DNA from 3 places in the Halomonas sp. HG01 genome. Region 3 is predicted to be linked to each of the others. Evidence: predicted binding sites of a transcription regulator. Region 3 holds the regulator's gene; each other region holds the start of a gene.
The links. Region 3 encodes sigma-54, which starts transcription at its own class of promoters, with help from an activator protein. Its sites were predicted from a motif close to TGGCACNNNNNTTGCTNT; they were not measured.

Region 1 (7,486 bases), 720 kb from region 3:
GCGGTCGTCACGCTGCTCAACCTGATCGTGCCGGCGGGGCATCCGATGCACGTCTCGACCTATACCGTGACCCTGCTCGGCAAGTACCTGAGCTTCGCGCTGCTGGCGGTGGCGCTGGACCTGGTGTGGGGCTATCTCGGCATCCTGAGCCTCGGCCACGGCGCCTTCTTCGCCCTGGGCGGGTACGCCATGGGCATGTACCTGATGCGCCAGATCGGCGACCGGGGCGTCTATGGCGACCCGGTGTTGCCGGATTTCATGGTGTTTCTCGACTGGGACAGCCTGCCCTGGTACTGGCAAGGCTTCGACATGGCGGGGTTCGCCTTTTTGATGGTGCTGCTGGCGCCGGGGCTGCTGGCACTGGTGTTCGGCTTCCTGGCGTTCCGCTCCCGGGTCACCGGGGTCTATCTGTCGATCATCACCCAGGCCCTGACCTTCGCCCTGATGCTGGCCTTTTTCCGCAACGAGATGGGCTTCGGCGGCAACAACGGCCTGACCGACTTCAAGGAGCTGCTCGGCTTCGACCTGCGCAGCGACGCCACGCGACTGGGGCTGTTCCTGGCCTCTGGGCTGGCGCTGGCGCTGGGCTATGTGCTGTGCCGGGCCATCGTCGCCAGCAAGCTGGGCCGCGTCAGCGTGGCCTGCCGCGACGCCGAGGCGCGCACGCGCTTTCTCGGCTATCGCGTCGAGCGCGTGCAGCTGTTCGTGTTCGTGGTCTCGGCGATGCTCGCCGGCGTGGCCGGCGCCCTCTACGTGCCCCAGGTCGGCATCATCAACCCCGGCGAGTTCTCGCCCATCTTCTCCATCGAGGTGGTGCTGTGGGTGGCGCTCGGCGGCCGCGGTACCCTCTACGGCGCGGTGATCGGGGCGCTTCTGGTCAACTACGCCAAGACGGTGTTCACCGGGGTGATGCCGGAGGCCTGGCTGTTCGCTCTCGGCGGGCTCTTCGTGGTGGTCACGGTGCTGCTGCCGAAGGGCATGGCCGGCCTGCTGGCGTCGCTGCGCCGCCGCCGTGACGACGTCGCCTCCGAGACACCCACGCAAGGAGCGAGCTCATGAACCTGCTCAAGGAGATGGCCAGCCGTGATCGCGTCTTCGATTTCATGGCGCCGGTGCGCTCGCCGGTGGACGTGCGCCACGGCCCCATCCTGTATCTGGAGGACGTCAGCGTCAGCTTCGACGGCTTCCGCGCCATCAATGACCTGAACCTGACCATCGACGACGGCGAGCTGCGCTGCATCATCGGCCCCAACGGCGCCGGCAAGACCACCATGATGGACATCATCACCGGCAAGACCCGGCCCGATCACGGCTCGGTGTGGTTCGGCAGCCGCCACGATCTGCTGACCATGAACGAGCCGCAGATCGCGAGCCTCGGCATCGGCCGCAAGTTCCAGAAGCCGACCGTCTTCGAGGCCCTGACGGTGTTCGAGAATCTCGAGCTCGCCATGGCCGCCGACAAGCGCATCTGGCCCACCCTGACCGCCCGGCTTTCCGGCGAGGCGCGGGACCGCATCGACGAGGTGCTGGTCACCATCGGCCTGAGCGCGCACCGCGACCGGCCGGCCGGGATCCTCTCCCATGGTCAGAAGCAGTGGCTGGAGATCGGCATGCTGCTGATGCAGCGGCCGCGGCTGCTGCTGGTCGACGAGCCGGTGGCGGGGATGACCGAACAGGAAATGGAGCGCACCGCCGAGCTGCTCACCGGCCTGGCCGGCAAGCAGTCGGTGGTGGTGGTCGAGCACGACATGGGCTTCGTGCGCTCGATCGCACGCACCGTGACGGTGCTGCATCAGGGCAGCGTGCTGGCCGAGGGCAGCATGGACCAGGTGTCGAGCGATCCCAAGGTGGTCGAGGTCTATCTCGGCACCGAGTCGGACAACACGGAGGATGCCCGATGCTGAGCATTCGCGCACTCGATCAGTACTACGGCGAGAGCCATACCCTGTGGGGCGTCGACCTCGAGATTCCGGCCGGGCAGTGCACCTGCGTGATGGGCCGCAACGGGGTGGGCAAGACCACCCTGATGAAGGCGGTGATGGGCGAGGTCGCGGTGGCCTCGGGCAGCCTGCGCTACGCCGACGACGTGGAGTTGACCAAGAAACGCGTGGAGGATCGCCCGCGGCTCGGCATCGGCTACGTGCCCCAGGGGCGCCAGATCTTCCCGCTGCTGACCGTGGAGGAGAACCTGCGCACCGGCCTGGCGGCCCGCGGCGACGGCACCAGGCGCATTCCCGAGCGCATCTACGAGCTGTTCCCCGTGCTCGCCGAGATGCGCCACCGGCGCGGCGGCGATCTCTCCGGCGGCCAGCAGCAGCAGCTGGCCATCGGCCGTGCCCTGGTGCTGGAGCCGAGGCTGCTGATCCTCGACGAGCCGGGGGAGGGCATCCAGCCCAATATCGTTGCCCAGATCGGCGAGGTGATCCGCCGGCTGATCCGCGAGGACGGCCTGACCGTGCTGCTGGTCGAGCAGAAGCTGCCCTTCGCCCGCAGGTATGCCGACCGCTTCGCGATCATGGATCGCGGGCGGCCGGTGGCCGAGGGGGCGATCGATGAGCTCGACGACGAACTGATCAGGACCCACCTGACGGTCTGACGCCTGTCGTCCGATGACTTGCGCCCGCCCGGCCCGGCCGAGGCGGGCGTCTTGCTTTATATCAGTGCAAGCGAAACTCTCTTGCTCGATAGCGGTGCGCGATCAGGGCCTGAAACGACTCGCCATGGTGCATAGAGTGGCTGTATGCCGTTTTGTATCCAAAATAAGGCATTGATTATAAATGATTTATTGGTGAATTCACCAGTTTGGTACGTCACTTGCTGCAGGTCTGCCATCAGCCACCTGACCGACAGGACCCGTCGATGACCGCCATTCCGCGTGCCCTACCGTCGCCCGCCGAGTCGGGCCACCGCTTCGACGGCGAGCGACGCTGGGCGGCGTCGCTGTCGCTGGCCTTCGATGCCCGCGACGATGGCCATACCCGCATGCTCAAGGCCCGCCATCAGGGCCCGTTGCGCGTGCAGCGCCCCTTCTATCCGGAGGCCCCCGACGAAGCGGGTCGGCCAGGCGCCTGCCACGTCTATCTGCTGCATCCGCCCGGCGGACTGGTCAGCGGCGACGAGCTCGCCATCGAGGCCCGGCTCGCGCTCGGGGCCCAGGCGCTGCTCACCACGCCGGCGGCCAACAAGCTCTACCGTGCCGACAGCCAGGGCGTGCGCTGGCATCAGCACACCCGGCTCGCCGTGGCCGAGGACGCGCTGCTGGAGTGGCTGCCCCAGGAGACCATTGCCTTCGACGGCTCGAAGGGCAGCCAGGTCACCGACATCGAGCTGGCCGGCGGGGCGCGCTGCCTGGGCTGGGAGGTGCTGGCCCTGGGCCGGCCGGCAAGCCGGCTGCCCTATGTCTCCGGCGCCATCGAGCAGCGTTTTCGCCTGACCCGCGAGGGGCGCCCGCTATGGTGCGAACGCCAGGTGCTGGATCCGACCCATCGTCGCTTCCGCGGCGCCTGGGGGCAGGGGGGCGCCAGGGTACAGGCGACGCTGTGGGCGGTGGGGCTCGATGACGAGGCGGACGTGATCGCCGAGCTGCGCGAGGCGCTGCCGGCGAGTCGGGAATGGGCGGTGACGGTGCGCCAGGGCGTGCTGCTGCTGCGCTACCTGGGCAATGAACGCAACGTCGCCTGGGCGCTTTGCCAGCGGGCCTGGGAAGTGCTGCGCCCGCGGCTGGCGGGGCGGCCGGCCAGCGTGCCGCGCATCTGGCTGACCTGACGAGGAGCGGGAAGCTCGAAGCGGGAAGCTTGAAGTCTCCGGCCTTCAGATATCGGGGTTCTTCCGGCTTCACGCTTCCAGGCGCGGAGCGCCGCTCTTCCAGCTGGCAGGCGAGAGTCCGAACACTGAAGGTAAACGACATGCTTTGGGAGCTATCTCGATGGAACTGACCCCGAGAGACAAGGACAAGCTGCTGCTGTTCACCGCCGGCCTGCTGGCCGAGCGGCGCCGTGACCGTGGCCTGAAGCTGAACTATCCAGAGGCCGTGGCGCTGATCAGCTGCGAGATCATGGAAGGCGCCCGCGATGGCAAGAGCGTCGCCGAGCTGATGGGCGCGGGCCGCGAGATCCTCGGACGCGACGACGTCATGGAGGGCGTGGCCGAGATGGTCGACGAGGTGCAGGTGGAGGCCACGTTCCCCGACGGGACCAAGCTGGTCACCATCCATCACCCCATCGTCTAAAACTGGCTGTACTCGATCAGTTTTTCGTCAATGGGATAACCGCCAATAACGAAGAGGGAGCATCGATGATTCCCGGTGAATATCGGCTTCAGGACGGCGAGATCGCACTCTGTGAGGGGCGTGAACGGATCACCCTCGAGGTGGCCAATACCGGCGACCGCCCGGTGCAGATCGGTTCCCACTATCACTTCGCCGAGGCCAACCCGGCGCTGGTCTTCGATCGGGACCTGGCGCGCGGCCGGCGCCTCGACGTGGCCGCGGGCACGGCGATCCGCTTCGAGCCCGGCCAGTCCCGCGAGGTGACGCTGATTCCGTTCGTCGGCCATCGGCGCATCTACGGCTTCCGTGGCGACGTCATGGGCAGCCTCGATCAGGGAGAAACTTCATGAGTGCATCCAAGGACGCGCCCAACACCACCCCCAGCAAGATCAGTCGCCAGGCCTATGCGGACATGTACGGCCCCACGGTGGGCGACCGAGTGCGCCTGGGCGACACCGAGCTGTGGATCGAGGTCGAGCGCGACGCGACCCATTACGGCGACGAGGTGAAGTTCGGCGGCGGCAAGGTCATCCGCGACGGCATGGGCCAGAGCCAGCGCGTCGACGACGCGGTCATGGATACCGTGATCACCAACGCCCTGATCCTCGACTGGTGGGGCATCGTCAAGGCCGACGTGGGCCTCCAGGGCGGGCGCATCGCGGCCATCGGCAAGGCCGGCAACCCGGACACCCAGCCCGACGTGGAGATCGTCGTCGGCCCCGGCACCGAGGTGATCGCGGGCGAGGGCAAGATCCTCACCGCCGGCAGCATCGACGCCCACATCCACTTCATCTGCCCGCAGCAGGTGGAGGAGGCGCTGGCCAGCGGCGTGACCACCATGCTCGGCGGCGGCACCGGCCCCGCCACCGGCTCGAACGCCACCACCTGCACCCCCGGCGCCTGGCACCTGGGCAAGATGCTGCAGGCGATCGACACCCTGCCGATGAACATCGGCCTGCTCGGCAAGGGCAACGTCAGCCTGCCCGAGGCGTTGGAGGCCCAGCTCGAGGCCGGTGCCATGGGCCTCAAGCTGCACGAGGACTGGGGCACCACGCCGGCCTCCATCGACACCTGCCTGTCGGTGGCCGAGCGCTACGACGTGCAGATCGCCATCCATACCGACACCCTCAACGAGTCGGGCTTCGTCGAGGACACTCTGGGGGCGTTCAAGGAACGCGCCATCCACACCTATCACACCGAGGGCGCCGGCGGCGGCCACGCGCCGGACATCCTGACCGCCTGCGCCAAGCCCTACGTGCTGCCGTCGTCGACCAACCCGACCCGGCCTTATACCGTTAACACCATCGACGAGCATCTCGACATGCTGATGGTGTGCCACCACCTCGACCCGAACATCCCCGAGGACGTGGCCTTCGCCGACTCGCGCATTCGCCGCGAGACCATCGCCGCCGAGGACATCCTCCACGACCTGGGGGTGATCTCGATGATCGCTTCGGACTCCCAGGCCATGGGGCGGGTCGGCGAGGTGATCTGCCGCACCTGGCAGACCGCCCACAAGATGAAGATCCAGCGCGGCCTGCTGCCCGAGGACGAGGCGCTCGGCGCCGACAACTTCCGCGCCAAGCGCTATATCGCCAAGACCACCATCAACCCGGCCATCACCCACGGCATCGGCCACGAGGTGGGCTCGGTGGAGGTCGGCAAGCTGGCCGACCTGGTGCTGTGGGACCCGGCCTTCTTCGGCGTCAAGCCGGCGCTGATCCTCAAGGGCGGCATGATCGCCGCCGCGCCGATGGGCGATCCCAACGCTTCGATTCCGACGCCGCAGCCGGTGCATTACCGGCCGATGTTCGGCGCCTTCGGCCGCGCCGCCAGCGCCACCCGGGTGACCTTCGTCAGCCAGGCGGCGCTGGAGGCGGGGATCAAGGAGCGGCTGGGGCTCGACAGCGAGCTGGTGGCCTGCCGTAACGTGCGCGAGGTGCGCAAGGGCGACATGAAGCTCAACGATGCCTGCCCGGAGCTCAGCGTCGACCCGCAGACCTACGAGGTGCGCTGCGACGGTGAACTCCTGACCTGCGAGCCGCTGGCCGAGCTGCCCCTCGCCCAGCGCTATCACCTGTTCTAAGGAAGTGACGATGCTGACATTGACCGAACGCCTGGGGCCGATCGAGGCGAGCGACGCCGTCGATACCCTGACCCTCGACTACGCGACCCGCACCCGCGGGCGCTTCAAGGCCAGCTCCGACGGCGGACGCGAGGTCGGGATCTTCCTCGACCGCGGGCCGGTGCTGCGCCACGGCGACGGGCTGACCGGCGAAGACGGCCAGACGATCCGCGTCCAGGCCGCCGTGGAACCGGTGGTCACCGCGCGCCTCGAGTCGGGCCTGCCGCTGGCGCGGCTGAGCTATCACCTGGGTAACCGCCACGTGCAGCTCGCCATCGGCGCCGATGTCGATGCGGGGTCTACCGGTCTGGGCTGGGTCCGCTTCCCGCCGGATCACGTGCTGGAGGAGCTGGCCGAGCGCCTGGGCGCGCGGCTCGAGCACCACGAAGCGCCCTTCGATCCCGAGCCAGGCGCCTATGCACGCGCCGGGGAGGGGGGGCATCACCATCACCACGGCCACCATCACGGTCATGACCATGCCCACTGAGTCGAGCGACGACCTGGCGCTGCTGGGGCTGATGCAGCTGGTCAGCCCGGCGTTGCCGATCGGCGCCTTCGCCTGGTCCCAGGGCCTGGAAAGCGCCTTCGAGCTCGACTGGGTGTGCGGCGAGGACGATCTCGGCGAGTGGCTGGAAGGCGTGCTCGACGACGGCTTGGCACGCTGCGAGCTGCCGGCCCTGGCGCGTTTCATGGCGGCCTGGGCCGAGGACGACGTCGAGGCGCTCGAGCACTGGAACGGCTGGCTCGCCGCCACCCGCGAGACCGCCGAGCTCGCCGCCGAGGAGGCACGTCTCGGCAGCGCCTTGACGCGGCTGGTGACGAGCCTCGGGCTGACGCCGGACGAGCCCTACCGGCTAGAGGGCATGGGCTATGTCGGCGTCTTCGCCTGGCTGGCGCTGGCCCGGGGCGTGACGCCGCGCCAGGCGCTGCTCGGCTTCGCCTGGGCCTGGCTCGAGAACCAGCTCGCCGTGGCCTGCAAGGCGCTGCCGCTCGGCCACACCGCCGCCCAGCGGCTGATCGAGCGCCTGCGCCCGTCGCTGGTGGCGGCGACGGACGCGGCCCTCGAATGCGACGACGACGCACTCGGGCCGATG
Region 2 (7,486 bases), 730 kb from region 3:
AGAAAGGAAGGCCCGGGCCGCGACGCGGCCCGGGGAGCGGCTGCTTATTCGGCCGAAGCCACCTCGGTGTCGGCACCGCCGCCGCAGCGTCCCTCGACGACGTTGTAGTTGCCGCAGCGCATCGGCGCGCGCCAGTCGCTGATCAGGTCCCGCGAGCCCGGCAGGTAGTCGGACCAGGCATCGCCGGCCACGGTGGAGGGCGTCTCCCAGACGATGGAGAACTGGCCGTTGTCCTGGATCTCGCCGATCAGCACCGGCTTGGTGATGTGGTGATTGGGCATCATGGTGGCATAGCCACCGGTCAGGTTGGGCACGGACACGCCGATGATGGCGTCCTTGACCGCGTCGACCTCGGTGGTGCCGGCCTTGCGCACGGCCTCGCTCCACATGTTGAAGCCGATGTAGTGGGCCTCCATGGGGTCGTTGGTGACCGCCATCTCGTCGCCGTTGTAGTCGATCCAGCTGTCGATGAAGTCGTAGTTGGTGTCGGTATCGACGCTCATGAAGTAGTTCCAGGCCGCCAGGTGGCCGACCAGCGGCGCGGTGTCGATGCCGGAGAGCTCCTGCTCGCCCACCGAGAAGGCCACCACCGGGATGTCCGCGGCATCGATGCCCTGGTTGCCGAGCTCACGGTAGAACGGCACGTTGGCGTCGCCGTTGATGGTCGAGACCACCGCGGTCTTCTTGCCCTGGCTGCCGAAGTCCTTGATGTCGGAGACGATGTTCTGCCAGTCGGAATGCCCGAAGGGGGTGTAGTTGACCATGATGTCGTCGTCGGCGACGCCATGATCCTTGAGATAGGCCTCGAGAATCTTGTTGGTGGTGCGCGGATAGACATAGTCGGTGCCGGCCAGCACCCAGCGCTCCACGCCGACGTCGTTCATCAGGTAATCGACCGCCGGGATCGCCTGCTGGTTGGGCGCGGCCCCGGTGTAGAAGACGTTCTCGGAGGACTCTTCACCCTCGTACTGGACCGGGTAGAACAGCAGGCCGTCGAGCTCCTCGACCACCGGCAGCACCGACTTCCGCGACACCGATGTCCAGTTGCCGAAGATCACGTCGACCTCGTCCTGGGCCAGCAGCTGGCGCGCCTTCTCGGCGAACAGCGGCCAGTCGGAGGCCGGGTCGACCACCACCGGCTCGAGCTCGCGGCCGAGCAGGCCGCCCTGCTCGTTCTGCTGCTCGATTAGCATCAGCATGGTGTCCTTGAGGGTCGACTCGCTGATGGCCATGGTGCCGGAGAGCGAGTGCAGGATGCCGACCTTGATGGGATCTTCCTGCGCCAGGGCCGGTGCCGAGACGGCCAGGCTCAGCAGGCTGGCGACGAACAGGCGCTTGGGCACGGTGGGCGAATGGGAACTCATGGTGATCTCCTTGTCGATCCAGACGTTGCATTGGCGTTGTTATGGAGGGCGCTGACACACCACGGTGCACCATGCCCTACCCCCACTCTGCAAGAGCTACGCCACATTCTGGATCAACCGGGATAAACATTATTTTTCAATAACTTAAAGAATCCCCTTGAGCGCCCAACTCCGCCGAAAGTGCCCTTCTGGTGCAAGGGGTGCGCCGCTTACGCGCCACTTTGGTGCCGCATCAGTCCCCGGCCGGCTCGAACCGGGCATGCACGCGATCGCGCCCCGCCTGCTTGGCCGCATAGAGCGCCTGGTCGGCGCGCTTGATGGCCGGCGTCAGCGAGTCCTCGGCCGGATCGATCCGCGCCACGCCCAGCGAGGCAGAATAGGACAGCCACGATGCCCCGGACGAGGCGTCGTCGATCCTCGTCGAGGTCCCCACCGGCGTCGCCGCCACCGCCTGCCTCAGCCGCTCGGCCACGGCCATGGCCTGATCGGCATCGGTATCGCAGAGCAGCGCGACGAACTCCTCGCCGCCCATGCGGCACAGCACGTCGCCCTCTCGCAGCTGCTCGCGCACTGTCTCGGCGAAGGCCTGGAGCACCCGATCGCCCACGTCGTGACCGTGAACGTCGTTGATGCGCTTGAAATGATCCAGGTCGATGGCCACCAGGCTCAGCGGCATGCCGCGGCGGCGCGCCCTTGCCATCTCCAGGGCGGCCTGCTCCATCAGATAGCGGCGATTGCCCAGGCCGGTCAGGGGATCGGTCATGGCCTGCTGCTCCAGGCGAGCCTCCAGGTCCTTGCGCTCGCGAAGATCGAAGACCGTGGCCCGGGTGTACTGGAAGCCCTCCGCGGTGACCTGGGCAGTCGCCTGGATCGCTACCGGCAGCGTCGTGCCGTCGGCACGCAACAGCTCGCACTCGGCGCTGCCTTCGCCCTCTTCGCCCAGCACGCGGCGAAAGGCCGCCTGGAAGGCGCTCCGGGTCTCCGGGCTGACGAAATCGCGATACAGACGACGACCGATGACCTCGTCGGCCCGCAGCCCCAACCAGCCGAGCTCGGTGCGGTTGATCCTGACGATGCGGCCATCGGCGTCCAGGGAGTGATAGCCGCAGGGCGCGTGCTCGTAGAGATCCTGCACCTCGTCGGCGTACTGACGGGCCTCCCCGGCCAGGCGCTGCGCTTCGCGGGAAAAGGCCATGGCCTGGCGACGCAGTTGATGCTGACGCTGCAGGCTGAGCACCCACAGCACGCCCACGGCCACCGCCAGCAGATAGGTCAGCACGATCACCAGCAGCTGCCACGGATTGCCCAGCAGCAGCGCCGAAAGCGTCGGCCGGGGCACCAGGATGCCGAGTCTCCAGGGCTGGGTGTCCGGCGAGGTCATGATCATGCCCGCCTGGCTGCGATAGTGGTGGGTGCGGATATCATGGGTGCGGAAGCGCAGCAGATCCTCGTCGAGCGGCATCTCGCCCTGGCTGCGCGTCTCGAGGTCCTGCCAGAAGGCGGGATAGCGCTCCTCCAGCAGTCCTCCGAACTGGATGCCGTCTTCCACGTCGGGCAGCAGCCAGCGGCCGCGGGCATCGGCCATGACCGCCCGCACTCCCGCTTCTTCGCCGACGACATGAGGCAGCCGTGCCGTGAGATAGTGCCAGTCCAGGGTGAACAGCAGCACGCCGAGACGGTGGCCGTCGGCGCCGAACACCGGCGTGGCGATGTCGATCACCGCCGTGGTGCCCGCCTCGGCGCCAGCACGGCTGAGCCCGACCCGCGGTGGCGATACGTAGAGATTCCGCGCCGGCTGTCGCATGGCCTCGCGAAAGTAGTCGGCATGGGCGTGGTCGACGCCGGTCGGATGGGGCAACGGGCGAGTGCCGGCCGACATCAGCTCCTCGCCCTCGACACCGATCAGGACGAGGCGACTGTAGCGACCGAAATGGGTCGTCAGGGTATCGAGCAGCGCCGACAGCTGTGCCAGGTTCGTCTGGGTGGAGATCTGGCGATAGATCGCCACGCCGTCATGGACATCGCGCAGGTGGCGTCGCAGCAACGGCAGCTCGGCTACGGCCAGCACCTGGTTGAAACTCTCGTTCATGTCGTGAAGCAGGGTCTCGTACTCGGCGTCGAGCCGCGTGGCCGCGGCATCCCGAGCGCCGTCGAGACGCGTCTGGAGCTGGGCGACGAAGATCGGCGCCAGCGCCGCCGTGACGAGCAGAAGGGGCACGACCGTGGCGATGACCAGGCGCGCCCCGAGCGAGGTCGGTAGCATCATGTCAAAGGAATCGGCGAGTCGACGGCCAGATGATCGGGCAGATTTCCTAACGCGGTGAGCGGCATCGGGCGGGCGAAGTAAAAGCCCTGGAGCAGATCGCAGCGGCGGCGCAGCATGTCCTGCCACTGTACTGCAGTCTCGATGCCCTCGGCGACCACCACCATGTCCATGTGGTGCGCCATGGTGATCACGCCCTGCACGATGGCCGCACTGCGGCGTTCGGTGGGCGTCCTGGCGATGAAGCTGCGATCGAGCTTCACCTTGTGCGTCGGCAGGTCACAGAGGTAGCTGAGGCTGGAGAAACCGGTACCGAAGTCGTCGATGGCCACCCGTACGCCGATGGCCTTGAGACGATTCATCACATCGACCACCTGAGAGGCACCGTCAAGGAAGACGCTCTCGGTGACCTCCAGCTCCAGCTGCCCGGGAGGCAACCCGGTCTCGTCCAGCACTCGGCAGACCTCATCGAAGAAGCCGTCGCGGTGGAACTGTAGCGACGAGATGTTCACGGCCAGCGACAGCGGGCGTTCGCGACCGGCATTGAACCCCGCCAGTTCGCGGCAGGCACGGCGCAGCACCCAGCGGCCCAGCGGGATGATCTGGCCGGTCTGCTCGGCCAACGGGATGAAGTCGCCTGGCGAGACCATGCCGCGCTCGGGATGACGCCAACGCACCAGGGCCTCGACCCCGCAGATGCGCCCGCTGGGGGCCTCTACCAGCGGCTGATAGTGCAGTTCGAACTGCTCGTCCTGCAGGGCGGCGTGCAGGTCATGGCGCAGCAGCACGCTGTCCCGGGAGCCCGCCACCTCGCGGCCGCGATACCACTGCCAGGTATTGCGACCCTGGCGCTTGGCCCGCTCCAGCGCCGAATCCGCGTGCTGCAGCAGCTCATGGGGCTGCGAGGCGCCGCCCTCGTTGTCGGCGATACCGATGCTGGCACTGACATGAAGACGCTGCCCGTCGGCTTCGATGGGCAGCGCCAACGTCTCGAGGGTGCGCTCGGCCAGCTCGGCGACCGAGTCTCCACCGTCGAGCCCGGTCAACATCACCCCGAACTCGTCGCCCATCAGGCGGGCCACGACCTGCCCTTCGCCCACCAGCCGCCTGAGGCGCTGGGCCACGCGCATCAGCACCTGGTTGCCCAAGGGGCGCCCCAGCCCCTCGTTGATGCTCTTGAAGCCGTCCATGTTGAGGATCATCACCGCCAGAAACGCGGGTTGACTCAGGGCCTCACCCAGGCGATCGACGAAGTCGCCGTGGTTGGGCAGGCCGGTCGTCAGGTCATGGGTGGCCTGATAGGCGATCAGCGCCTCCTGCTCCTTTTCCAGGGTGACATCCCGCAGGCTGCCGATGAAATGCGTGCAGTCGCCGCCGGCATCGAAGACCGGGCTGATGATCAGGTGGTTCCAGAACGTCGAGCCGTCCTTGCGGTAGTGACGCAGCGTGACCTCGATACCGCGACGCTGGCGTATCGCCATGTGCATGGCCTCGACGGCCTCCGTTTCGGTCTCGGGCCCCTGAAGCAGCTCCCAGCTGCGGCCCATCACCTCATTCTGCGCATAGCCGGTCATGGCCTCGAAGGCCGGATTGCTGAACACGATGGGCGTATCGAAGCGTGCCTCGATCATCAGCATACCGGCCGGGCTGGCATCGATGCCGCGCTTGAGCAGGCGCAGCTCGTCGGTCTGTCGCCGCTCTTGGGTGACGTCACGGCAGACGCCATAGACGCTGACGATCTCGCCATCGATGATCACCGGGAACTTGCTTACCTCCAGTCGGCAGGAACGCCCCGACGCGTGGACGATGCGAATCTCGTAGGTCAGCGTCTCGCCGGCCCGGGCCCGGTCGAAGTTGGCCTGGGCCGAGGCCCGCCAGGCAGGCTCGACGAAACGACAGAAATGCATCCCCAGCATCGCCTCCGGCGAGTGGCCGGTGATGCGCTCGACGGCGGGATTGACGCGCTGGAAACGTCCCTCCAGATCGAAGGCGTAAGCCCCGTGCGGATGGTTGTCGAACAGCGCGTGATGCCAGCGGGACAGCGCCTTGTGTTCCCGACCATCGCGGTCACGTATCAGGGCCAGCGAGATCAGCGCGGCCGCCTGGCGCAGGCGCCGCTCGGCGACCTGGGTGGGCTCCCTGGGCGTGGGGAAATAGGCGTCGAGCACCCCCAGCAGCGTATCGTCGGGGCTGACCACCGGCATCGACCAGCAGGCCCGCACGCCCTCGTCCAGGGCCGCCGCGCGCAGACGCACCCAGCGCGGGTCGAGGGCGATGTCATCCGAGACGATGAAGCGCCCCTCACGGGCCGCAGCAGCGAAAGACGCCGCCTCGGCATTCAACGGCACCGACCAGCAGCGACGCGCGTACGCGTCGGACAGCCCCTCGCCGACCTCGAGGCCGAGGGTGTCCGACGACGGCTCGTGACGCATGAAGGCCGCAGTGGCGCCGGGCAGCACCAGCTCCACCCAACGGGCGATGGCCGACAGAGTGTCGTGCAGCGGCTGCTGCCGAGCGATCCGCTCGTGGATGTCCTGCTGCGCCTCCAGCCACGGAAGCTCTCGTTTCATCGGCACGGTCCCTGGTACGTTGCTGGCTCGGCCTGGCGGCACTGTAAGCAAGAAGGATCACGCCTGGCCCCTGCCGGACATCGTCGACATCGACGGGACTGACGATGCCCTCTCCGGGCACGTCAGCCGCAAAGGCATCCTGCTCGACAGAGCATATAGCATCTGCCTGCTGCCGACATGGCGCGTCCGACCCCGTGACCCTTCTATCGGCAAGGGATCGACGGTCTTGATCGGCGTGTCGCGACGGGTGTGGACACGGGTCGCAGCCGGCATCGGCCCTGGCCATTCGCACCGCCGTGCCTTCCCGCCCGATACGCAACGGGGGCGCCGGCCGGCTGCCGACGCCCCCGTCAGGTGGCGGACGCGTTCAGGCTAACGCCATCAGTCGCCCTCCGGGCCTCCGGTGCCGGTGGCCGCTTTCATGCGACGGCGCAGCAGCGGGCCGACGATGTAGGGCAGGATCAGGCCGAGGCCGGCGAACACCCACAGGCCGATGGCCAGGCCGCTGTCCCACAGGATGGTCCAGTCGCCGTCGGCGATGTCCATGGCGTGACGCAGGTTCTTCTCCATCTCCGGCCCCAGCAGCAGGCCGAGGATGATCGGCACCAGCGGGATCTCCAGCTTGCGGAAGACATAGCCGGCCACGCCGAAGGCCACCATGAAGTAGAGGTCGAAGGCGCTGTTGCTGATCGAGTAGATGCCCACGAACGCCACCATGGTGACAACCGGCAGCAGGTACTTCGGCGGCACCGACAGCAGCCGGACGAAGATGCCCACCAGCGGAATGTTCAGCACCAGCAGCAGGAAGTTGCCGATCAACAGCGCCGCGATCACACCCCAGACGATATCGGCGTTCTGGGTGAACATCAGCGGTCCCGGGGTGATGTTCAGCGAGATCAGCAGCGCCAGCAGCACCGCGGTGGTGCCGCTGCCCGGCACGCCGAGGGTCAGCATAGGCACCAGGGCACCGCTGGAGGCGCCGTTGTTGCCGGCCTCGGGGCCGGCCACGCCGCGCGGGTCGCCCTCACCGAAGTAGCCCTTGCTGCCGACCACCTTCTTCTCGAGGGTGTAGCCGATGAAGCTGCCCAGGGAAGCCCCCGCACCGGGAAGCACACCGGCGATGAAGCCGAGGATCCCGCCGCGAATGCTCGACGGCATGATGCCGCGGATGTCGGCCCACTTCAGCGACAGCTTGTTGACGGTCATCTTTTCCTTGCCGCCGCCGGCCTTGTCCTCGATGAAGAACAGCAGCTCGGAGATGGCAAACAGGCCGACGATGGCGATGATGA
Region 3 (7,486 bases):
ATGCGTGCATCGGTGGTCAGGTAGATCACCTGGCACTGGATGTCGCGGGCACGCACGTCCTCGAGCAGCGTCGGGAAGCGTTCCAGGGCATGGGGCAGGTTGCGGGCGTCGATGCTGACCGCGACGGCGCTGCGCAGGGACTGGCCGCTGCGCAGCTCGTCGACCAGCGGTCCGAGGAGCATCGCCGGGAGGTTGTCGATGGCGTAGTAGCCGAGGTCCTCGAGGGCCTGCAGGGCGATCGACTTGCCGGAGCCGGAGCGTCCGCTGATGATGACGAGCTGCATGACGGATCGGGTCTCCTGGTCGGGGGCGGCCCTCAGCTGCGTCCGCTGGCGGCCGGTGCCTGTCGTCGGATGGCGTCGAGGAGGCTGTCGTGCAGCTCGCGCTGGCTGCCGGCCCGACGCAGGGCGCTGCGGGTCGCGGCGTCGTTCATCACGCCGGCGACCTGGCCGAGCAGGGCGAGATGCGCGTCGTCGGCTTCCTCGGGGACCAGCGGCACGAACACCAGGTCGACGGGTTCACCGTCGATGGCGTCGAAGTCGACCGGTTCGTCGAGCTTGAGAAAGCCGGCGATAGGGGCCTTGCAGTGAGGGTTGCGGGAATGGGGGATGGCGACCCCGTGCCCGATGCCGGTGCTGCCCAGGCGCTCCCGCCCGATCAGCCGGCTGAAGACCTCCTGGCTGTCGAGGCTGGGAATGTTCTGGGCGATGAAGGTGCTGAAGAACTCCAGCACCCGTTTCTTGCTCCCCCCGGGCACACCGAAGAGGGTGCGCTCGGGGGGCAGGATGGCTTCGAGTGACATGACTCAGCGGACGCTTGCGGCGCCCTGGGCGCGGGCCTGAGTCTTTTCCTTGTGCTTGACGAGCTGGCGGTCCAGCTTGTCGGCAAGGGCGTCGATGGCGGCGTACATGTCGGCGTCCATCGCTTCGGCGTGCAGATCGGCACCGGCGGCGTGCAGCGTGCAGGCGGCCTGTTGGCGTTCCTTCTCGACGGAGAGCGTCACCTGAACGGTGGTGATGTTGTCGTAATGGCGTTCCAGGCGGGAGAGTTTCTCCTGCACGTAGTCACGCAGGGGCTCGGTCAATTCCACGTGATGGCCGGTGAGGTTGACTTGCATGACACGCTCCTTGCTCCTTGGGTGGTGACTCGATTGTAACCCTTTTTGGTGCCTTGCAAACCCCCCGTGCCAGACGCGTTTTCATACTCTGGAACCCCCCCGTCGGGAGGGCCTCAGCCGAGGCGCTTGCGCTGGCTGGAGGAGGGGATGTGCATCGCTTCGCGATACTTGGCGACGGTGCGTCGGGCCACCTCGATGCCCTCCTCGGCGAGTAGGGTGACCAGCTTGCTGTCGGACAGCGGCTTGCGCGGCGGTTCGCCCTCGATCAGCTTGCGGATGCGGGCGCGGATCGCGGTGCTGGAGTGGGCATCCTCGCCGTCGCCGACCTGGCTCGAGAAGAAGTACTTGAGCTCGAAGACGCCGCGGGGGGTGTGGATGAACTTCTGGGTCGTGACCCGAGAGATGGTCGACTCGTGCATCTCCACCGTCTGGGCGATGTCGGCCAGGATCAGCGGCTTCATGGCCTCTTCGCCGTGCTCGAGGAACTCGATCTGGCGGGTCATCACCTCGTGGCCGACGCGCAGCAGGGTGTCGTTGCGGCTGGCCAGGCTCTTGATCAGCCAGCGCGCCTCCTGCAGGTGGTCCTTGAGGAACTGGTTGTCGTCGCTCTTGTCGGCGCGCTTGATCAGCGCCGCGTAGTCGGGCTGGATGCGCAGCCGCGGCATCGCCTCGGGGTTGAGCTCGACGCGCCAGCCCTGGGGCGTGTAGCGGGCGATCAGGTCGGGAATCACGTAGTCGCTGTCGCCGCTGGCGAATTCGCTGCCCGGGCGCGGGTCGAGGCCGCGGATCAGGCCGATGACCTCGTCGAGGGTCTCGTCGTCGAGCCCCAGACGCCGCTTGAGCAGCCGCCGGTCGTTGCCGGCCAGGGCCTCGAGGAACTGGCGTACCAGGCGGCGCGCCTGGGGCAGCAGCGGGGTGTCGTCGGTCAGGGTGGCCAGCTGCAGCAGCAGGCACTCGCGCAGATCGCGGGCGAACACGCCGGTGGGCTCGAACTGCTGCAGGCGCAGCAGCACCGCTTCGACCTCGCGGGTAGCGAGCCCGTCGAGGCCCTGGGCGCGCAGGCCGTCGCGCAGCTCGTCGAGCGGTTGATCCAGATAGCCGTCCGGCGTCACGGCATCGATCAGGCTCTCGGCGATGCGGGTCTCGCGTTCGTCGAGCTCGCTCATGGCCAGCTGCCAGACGAGGTGGCTCTGCAGGCTCTGGCCGGCGGCCTGGCGCTCGAAGTCGGGAGCCTCGCCGCTGCCGCCGGCGTCCTGGAAGGTGTCCGACCAGTCGCTGTCGACGCTGAGTTCTTCCGGAATCTCGTCGGACCAGTCGTCGTCCGGCGTCTCCCCGGCGGCCTGCTCGCCGAAGTCGTCCTCCAGCTCCAGCATGGGATTGGCTTCCAGGGCCTGTTGGATCTCCTGGCGCAGATCAAGGGTCGAGAGCTGCAGCAGGCCGATGGCCTGCTGCAGCTGGGGCGTCATGGTCAGCTGGGTGCCGACACGCAGTTGGAGGGATGCCTTCATGGCCATGGCAAGCGTTCCGGTCCTGCGGCAAAGAGGCCTTCCACCCTAGTGTGGGTGTGCCCGCCGTGCAAGCCTTTGCTCAGCAATTAGCATGCCAATGGCAATTGCCATGCCTGTCTGTGCATGGCGACAATATATCAGTGACTTGCGAAGCCAATAGGCTCAGAGTCGGAAGTCCTGGCCCAGGTAGACGTCGCGTACCCGCTGGTTGGCGAGGATGGCCTCGGCGTCGCCTTCGGCGATGATCTGGCCGTCGCCGACGATGTAGGCGCCGTCGCAGATGTCCAGCGTCTCGCGCACGTTGTGGTCGGTGATCAGCACGCCGATCTCGCGGGCCTTGAGCTGGCGGATGATGCCCTTGATGTCGCCTACCGAGATCGGGTCGACGCCGGCGAAGGGCTCGTCGAGCAGGATGAAATCGGGTTCGGTGGCCAGCGCCCGGGCGATCTCGACCCGCCGGCGCTCGCCGCCGGACAGGCTCATGCCCAGGTTGTCGCGGATGTGGGTGATGTGGAACTCCTCCAGCAGTGCCTCCAGGCGCGCCTTGCGGCCGGCACGGTCGAGGTCACGGCGGGTCTCGAGAATGGCCATGATGTTGTCGGCCACCGACAGCTTGCGGAAGATCGAGGCTTCCTGGGGCAGGTAGCCGATGCCGGCCTGGGCGCGTTGGTGCATGGCGGCGCCGGAGAGGTCGCGGTCGTCGATGACGACGCGGCCGGCGTCGGCCCGGACCAGGCCGACGATCATGTAGAAGGAGGTGGTCTTGCCGGCGCCGTTGGGGCCCAGCAGGCCGACGATGCGGCCCTGCTGGATCTCCAGGCTGATGTCGTGAACGACGCGACGGCGCTTGTAGCTCTTGGCGAGGTTCTGGGCACTCAGGGTCTTCATGGGCCGTCCTGCTGTTCCGGCTCCAGGGTCATGCGCACGCGCTGGCGCTCGCCGATGCCCTCGGCGTCGGAGCGGGCCTGCACCACCCGGCGGTCGAGGAAGTATTCGAGGTAGCCGCCGTCGAAGGTGTCGCCGCCCTGGTGCAGCTCGGCCTGGTCGACGAGCTCGATGCGCCGCTCGGCCACGTGGTAGACCACGGTGCGGCCCCAGGCGCGGACCAGGGGTTGATCGGGGGCGGGCTTCTGCTCCAGGTAGGCGCGCTGGCCGGTGGCGGTGGCGGTGGTCAGCTGGCCGGCCTCGTTGCGCTGGATCTCCACGCGGTCGCCGGTCAGCTGCATGCTGCCCTGCTGGATCTGCACGTCGCCCTGATAGACGGCGGTGCCGGCGCGGTCGTCGAGGTCCAGGCGGTCGGCCTCGACCTGGATGGGCGCGCTGGCGTCGCCTTCCAGCGCCAGGGCGGCGGGGGCGGCCAGCGCGGTGGCGAGCAGCGCTGCGCTGAGCAGTGAAGCGAGGGATCGCGTCATGACTCGGGGTCCTCCTGGGGGTCCGGCGGGTGGTGGCCGCGCACATTGTCGGTCAGTCGGGCGCGGTTGTCATCGAGCCAGGCGTCGAAGCGCTCGCCGCGCATCCACTGCGGCGGCTGGCTCAGTCGTGCCGGCGTGTCGCTCCAGGCGTGACCGGCGATGCTGTCGTAGTACAGGCGTTCGGTCTCGAGCCGCCAGCGTTCCTCGGGGGCGGTCAGCACCGCCTGCCCCTCGAGGGTGAGCAGGCGCTGGCCGTCTTCCAGGCGTCCGCGCTCGGCGTCGGCCAGCCATTGCCGGCCTTCGCTGTCGCGAAGCTGGGCGTGGGGCGTGGTCAGCCGGGTGACGTCGTCGATGGGCGTGTGCTCCAGGCGCGGCGTGGTGAGGCGCTGGTGAGGCGCGCCCTGGGCGTCGAATCGCGTCAGGTGCGCGTTCTCCAGGTAGTAGTCGGGCTCTCCCGTCTCGCCCTGGGGCGCGGGGCCCGGCGGTGCCTCGGGGCGCTGGTCGAGCAGCGCCAGGCCGCCGCCCAGGGCGAGCAGCAGCAGGAACAGCCAGGTGCGAAAGCCGGGACGAGGGAGGCGCATGGCGTCAGTCCTGGCCGTTCAGATAGGTGTCGAGCACGGCGTCCAGGCTGTCCTGGGCCTGGAGCAGGGTGTCGCAGATCTCGCGAACCGCGCCATGACCGCCCTCGCGTTCGGTGACCCAGTCGGCGTGCCGACGGATGTAGCTCGGCGCGCCGGGGACGCTGATGCCGACGCCGGCCCGATGGATCGGGGCCAGGTCGGGCAGGTCGTCACCGCAGTAGGCGACCTGGGAGAGGTCGAGTTCGAGGTCTTGGCACAGCTGGCGCAGCGTCGGCAGCTTCTTCTCGATGCCCTGATGCAGATGCCGGATGCCGAGCGCGCTGGCGCGGCGAGTGACCATCGGCGAGTCGCGGCCGGTGATCAGCGCCACCTGGATGCCGGCGCGCTGCACCAGCTTGATGCCGTGACCGTCGAGGGTATGAAAGGCCTTGAGGCTGTCGCCGTCGGCATCGAAGTAGAGGCGGCCGTCGGTCAACACGCCGTCCACGTCCAGGGCCAGCAGGCGCACCTGTCGCAGGCGCTGGACCAGGTCCGGGTTCAGCAGGGGGGCGTCGAAGGGCATGGAATCTCCTTGGGTCAGATGACGCCGCTGGCCAGCAGGTCATGCATGTGTAGCGCGCCCACCGGGCGGCCGTCATCGTCGACCACGGCCAGGGCGGTGATGCGGTTGTCCTCCATCAGCCGCACGGCCTCGGCGGCCAGGGTGTCGGGCGAGGTCCGTTTGCCGGGGGTCGTCATCACCTGATCCACGGTCAGCGACGACAGGTCGCTGAACTGATCCAGGGTGCGGCGCAGGTCGCCGTCGGTGTAGACCCCGGCCAGCCTGCCCTCGGGGTCGATGACGCAGGTGAAGCCCAGGCCCTGACGGGTGATCTCCAGCAGCGCATCGCGCAGCGGGCTGCCCAGCGCGACCTGCGGCAGGCGGGCGCCCTGATGCATCAGGTCCGAGACCTTGAGCAGCAGCCGCTTGCCGAGGCTGCCGCCGGGATGCGAGAGGGCGAAATCCTCGGCGGTGAAGCCGCGGCTCTCGAGCAGCGCCACGGCCAGGGCATCGCCCAGTGCCAGGGCGGCGGTGGTCGAGGAGGTGGGCGCCAGATCCAGCGGGCAGGCCTCGCGCTCGACGCCGGCGTCCAGGTGGGCCTCGGCGTGGCGAGCCAGGGTCGAGCCGGGGCGCCCGGTCATGCTGATCAGCGGGGTGCCGAGGCGCTTGAGCAGCGGCAGCAGGGCGGTGACCTCGGCGGTCTCGCCGGAATTCGACAGCGCCAGCACCACGTCGCCCGGCGTGATCATGCCCAGGTCGCCGTGGCTGGCTTCGCCCGGATGCACGAAGAAGGACGGGGTACCGGTACTGGCCAGGGTGGCGGCGATCTTGCTGCCGATGTGGCCGGACTTGCCCATGCCGGTGACCACCACGCGGCCGCGACAGGCCAGGATCAGCTCGCAGGCGCGCTCGAAGTCGCCGTCCAGGCGCGCGACGAGGGCGCCGATGGCCTGCTGCTCCAGCCGCAGGGTGCGTTCGGCGCTGGCCAGCAGGCCGGTGAGGGAGGAGGTGTCGTCTGTCATGGGAGGATTGTTGCCTGTCGCGGGGTTGGGCTCAAGGGCGGACGGCCGATTCGGCGCCGGCGGGCCACGCAAGAGGGCGCTCATTGAACCCGCTGAGGCCGTGCTGCGCAAGCCGGCACATGACGGCGCTGGCGCCCCGGTCGATGGTTAGGATACGATGTTCGATAATCTATCAGGGAATTCATTGGATGACCGATTCTCCCCTCATCGAGGTGGAGGGCCTGCGCTTCTCTCGCGGAGAGACGGAGATCTTCCGCGGCCTCGACATGGCGGTGCCACGCGGCAAGATCACCGCGATCATGGGACCCAGCGGCACCGGCAAGACCACCCTGCTCAAGCTGATCGGCGGCCAGCTCGCCCCTGACGCCGGTCGGGTGATGATCGGCGGCGAGGACGTGCACGCCCTGTCGCGCAAGGCGCTGTTCCGGATGCGTCGGCGCATGGGCATGCTGTTCCAGAGCGGGGCGCTGTTCTCCGATCTCGACGTGTTCGAGAACGTGGCCTTTCCGCTGCGCGTGCACACCGACCTTCCCGAATCGATGGTCCGCGACCTGGTGCTGATGAAACTTCAGGCGGTGGGCCTGCGCGGCGCCCGAACGCTGATGCCGTCGGAGCTTTCCGGCGGCATGGCGCGGCGCGTGGCGCTGGCCCGGGCGATCGCCCTGGACCCGGACCTGATCCTCTACGACGAGCCCTTCGTCGGCCAGGACCCCATCTCCATGGGCGTGCTGGTGCAGCTGATTCGCCGGCTCAACGATGCCCTGGGGCTGACCGCGGTGGTGGTGTCCCACGATATCAAGGAGACCCTGTCCATCGCCGACTACGTCTACGTGATCGCCGACGGCCAGGTGATGGCCCAGGGCACGCCACAGAGCCTCGACGTGGATCGCGACCCCAGGGTCAGCCAGTTCGTTCACGGCGAGCCGGACGGCCCGGTGCCGTTCCACTATCCCGCCAGGGATTTCCATGAGGACCTGCTGGGCACGGGAGGCGCGAGATGATGGCGATGATTCAACGTCTGGGACGCCTGGGCTTCGGCGTCGCCGAGGGACTCGGCCAGGCGACGCTGCTGCTCGTCCAGTCGGCAGTGGGCGTGCCCTCCGGCGAAGGGATCCGTCTGTGGCTGCGCCAGATGTACTTCGTGGGCGTGCTGTCGCTGGCCATCGTGATGGTGTCGGGGTTGTTCATCGGCATGGTGCTGGGCCTGCAGGGCTACACCATCCTGGTCGACTTCGGCGCCGAGGATGCGCTCGGCCAGATGGTGGCGCTGTCGCTGCTGCGCGAGCTGGCGCCGGTGGTGGCGGC

Region 1: UN84_RS08850 (urease accessory protein UreD) is a predicted target of sigma-54. The motif match lies at 2,804-2,821, and genes of this name have one in related genera.
Region 2: urtA (urea ABC transporter substrate-binding protein) is a predicted target of sigma-54. The motif match lies at 1,555-1,572, and genes of this name have one in related genera.

The regions. Positions count from the first base shown of each region.
Region 1 covers NZ_CP022134.1:1,869,984-1,877,469, reverse strand. The annotation lists gene urtC (urea ABC transporter permease subunit UrtC) at 1-1,059, shown strand, start outside; gene urtD (urea ABC transporter ATP-binding protein UrtD) at 1,056-1,904, shown strand; gene urtE (urea ABC transporter ATP-binding subunit UrtE) at 1,898-2,596, shown strand; gene UN84_RS08850 (urease accessory protein UreD) at 2,860-3,765, shown strand; gene ureA (urease subunit gamma) at 3,926-4,228, shown strand; gene UN84_RS08840 (urease subunit beta) at 4,294-4,617, shown strand; gene ureC (urease subunit alpha) at 4,614-6,353, shown strand; gene ureE (urease accessory protein UreE) at 6,364-6,879, shown strand; gene UN84_RS08825 (urease accessory protein UreF) at 6,869-7,486, shown strand, end outside.
Region 2 covers NZ_CP022134.1:1,879,179-1,886,664, forward strand. The annotation lists gene urtA (urea ABC transporter substrate-binding protein) at 45-1,364, opposite strand; gene UN84_RS08880 (sensor domain-containing diguanylate cyclase) at 1,597-3,630, opposite strand; gene UN84_RS08885 (bifunctional diguanylate cyclase/phosphodiesterase) at 3,627-6,197, opposite strand; gene UN84_RS08890 (tripartite tricarboxylate transporter permease) at 6,579-7,486, opposite strand, start outside.
Region 3 covers NZ_CP022134.1:1,153,662-1,161,147, forward strand. The annotation lists gene rapZ (RNase adapter RapZ) at 1-284, opposite strand, end outside; gene UN84_RS05355 (PTS sugar transporter subunit IIA) at 317-802, opposite strand; gene hpf (ribosome hibernation-promoting factor, HPF/YfiA family) at 806-1,117, opposite strand; gene UN84_RS05365 (RNA polymerase factor sigma-54) at 1,231-2,631, opposite strand; gene lptB (LPS export ABC transporter ATP-binding protein) at 2,788-3,513, opposite strand; gene lptA (lipopolysaccharide transport periplasmic protein LptA) at 3,510-4,037, opposite strand; gene lptC (LPS export ABC transporter periplasmic protein LptC) at 4,034-4,618, opposite strand; gene UN84_RS05385 (KdsC family phosphatase) at 4,623-5,180, opposite strand; gene UN84_RS05390 (KpsF/GutQ family sugar-phosphate isomerase) at 5,195-6,181, opposite strand; gene UN84_RS05395 (ATP-binding cassette domain-containing protein) at 6,370-7,182, shown strand; gene mlaE (lipid asymmetry maintenance ABC transporter permease subunit MlaE) at 7,179-7,486, shown strand, end outside.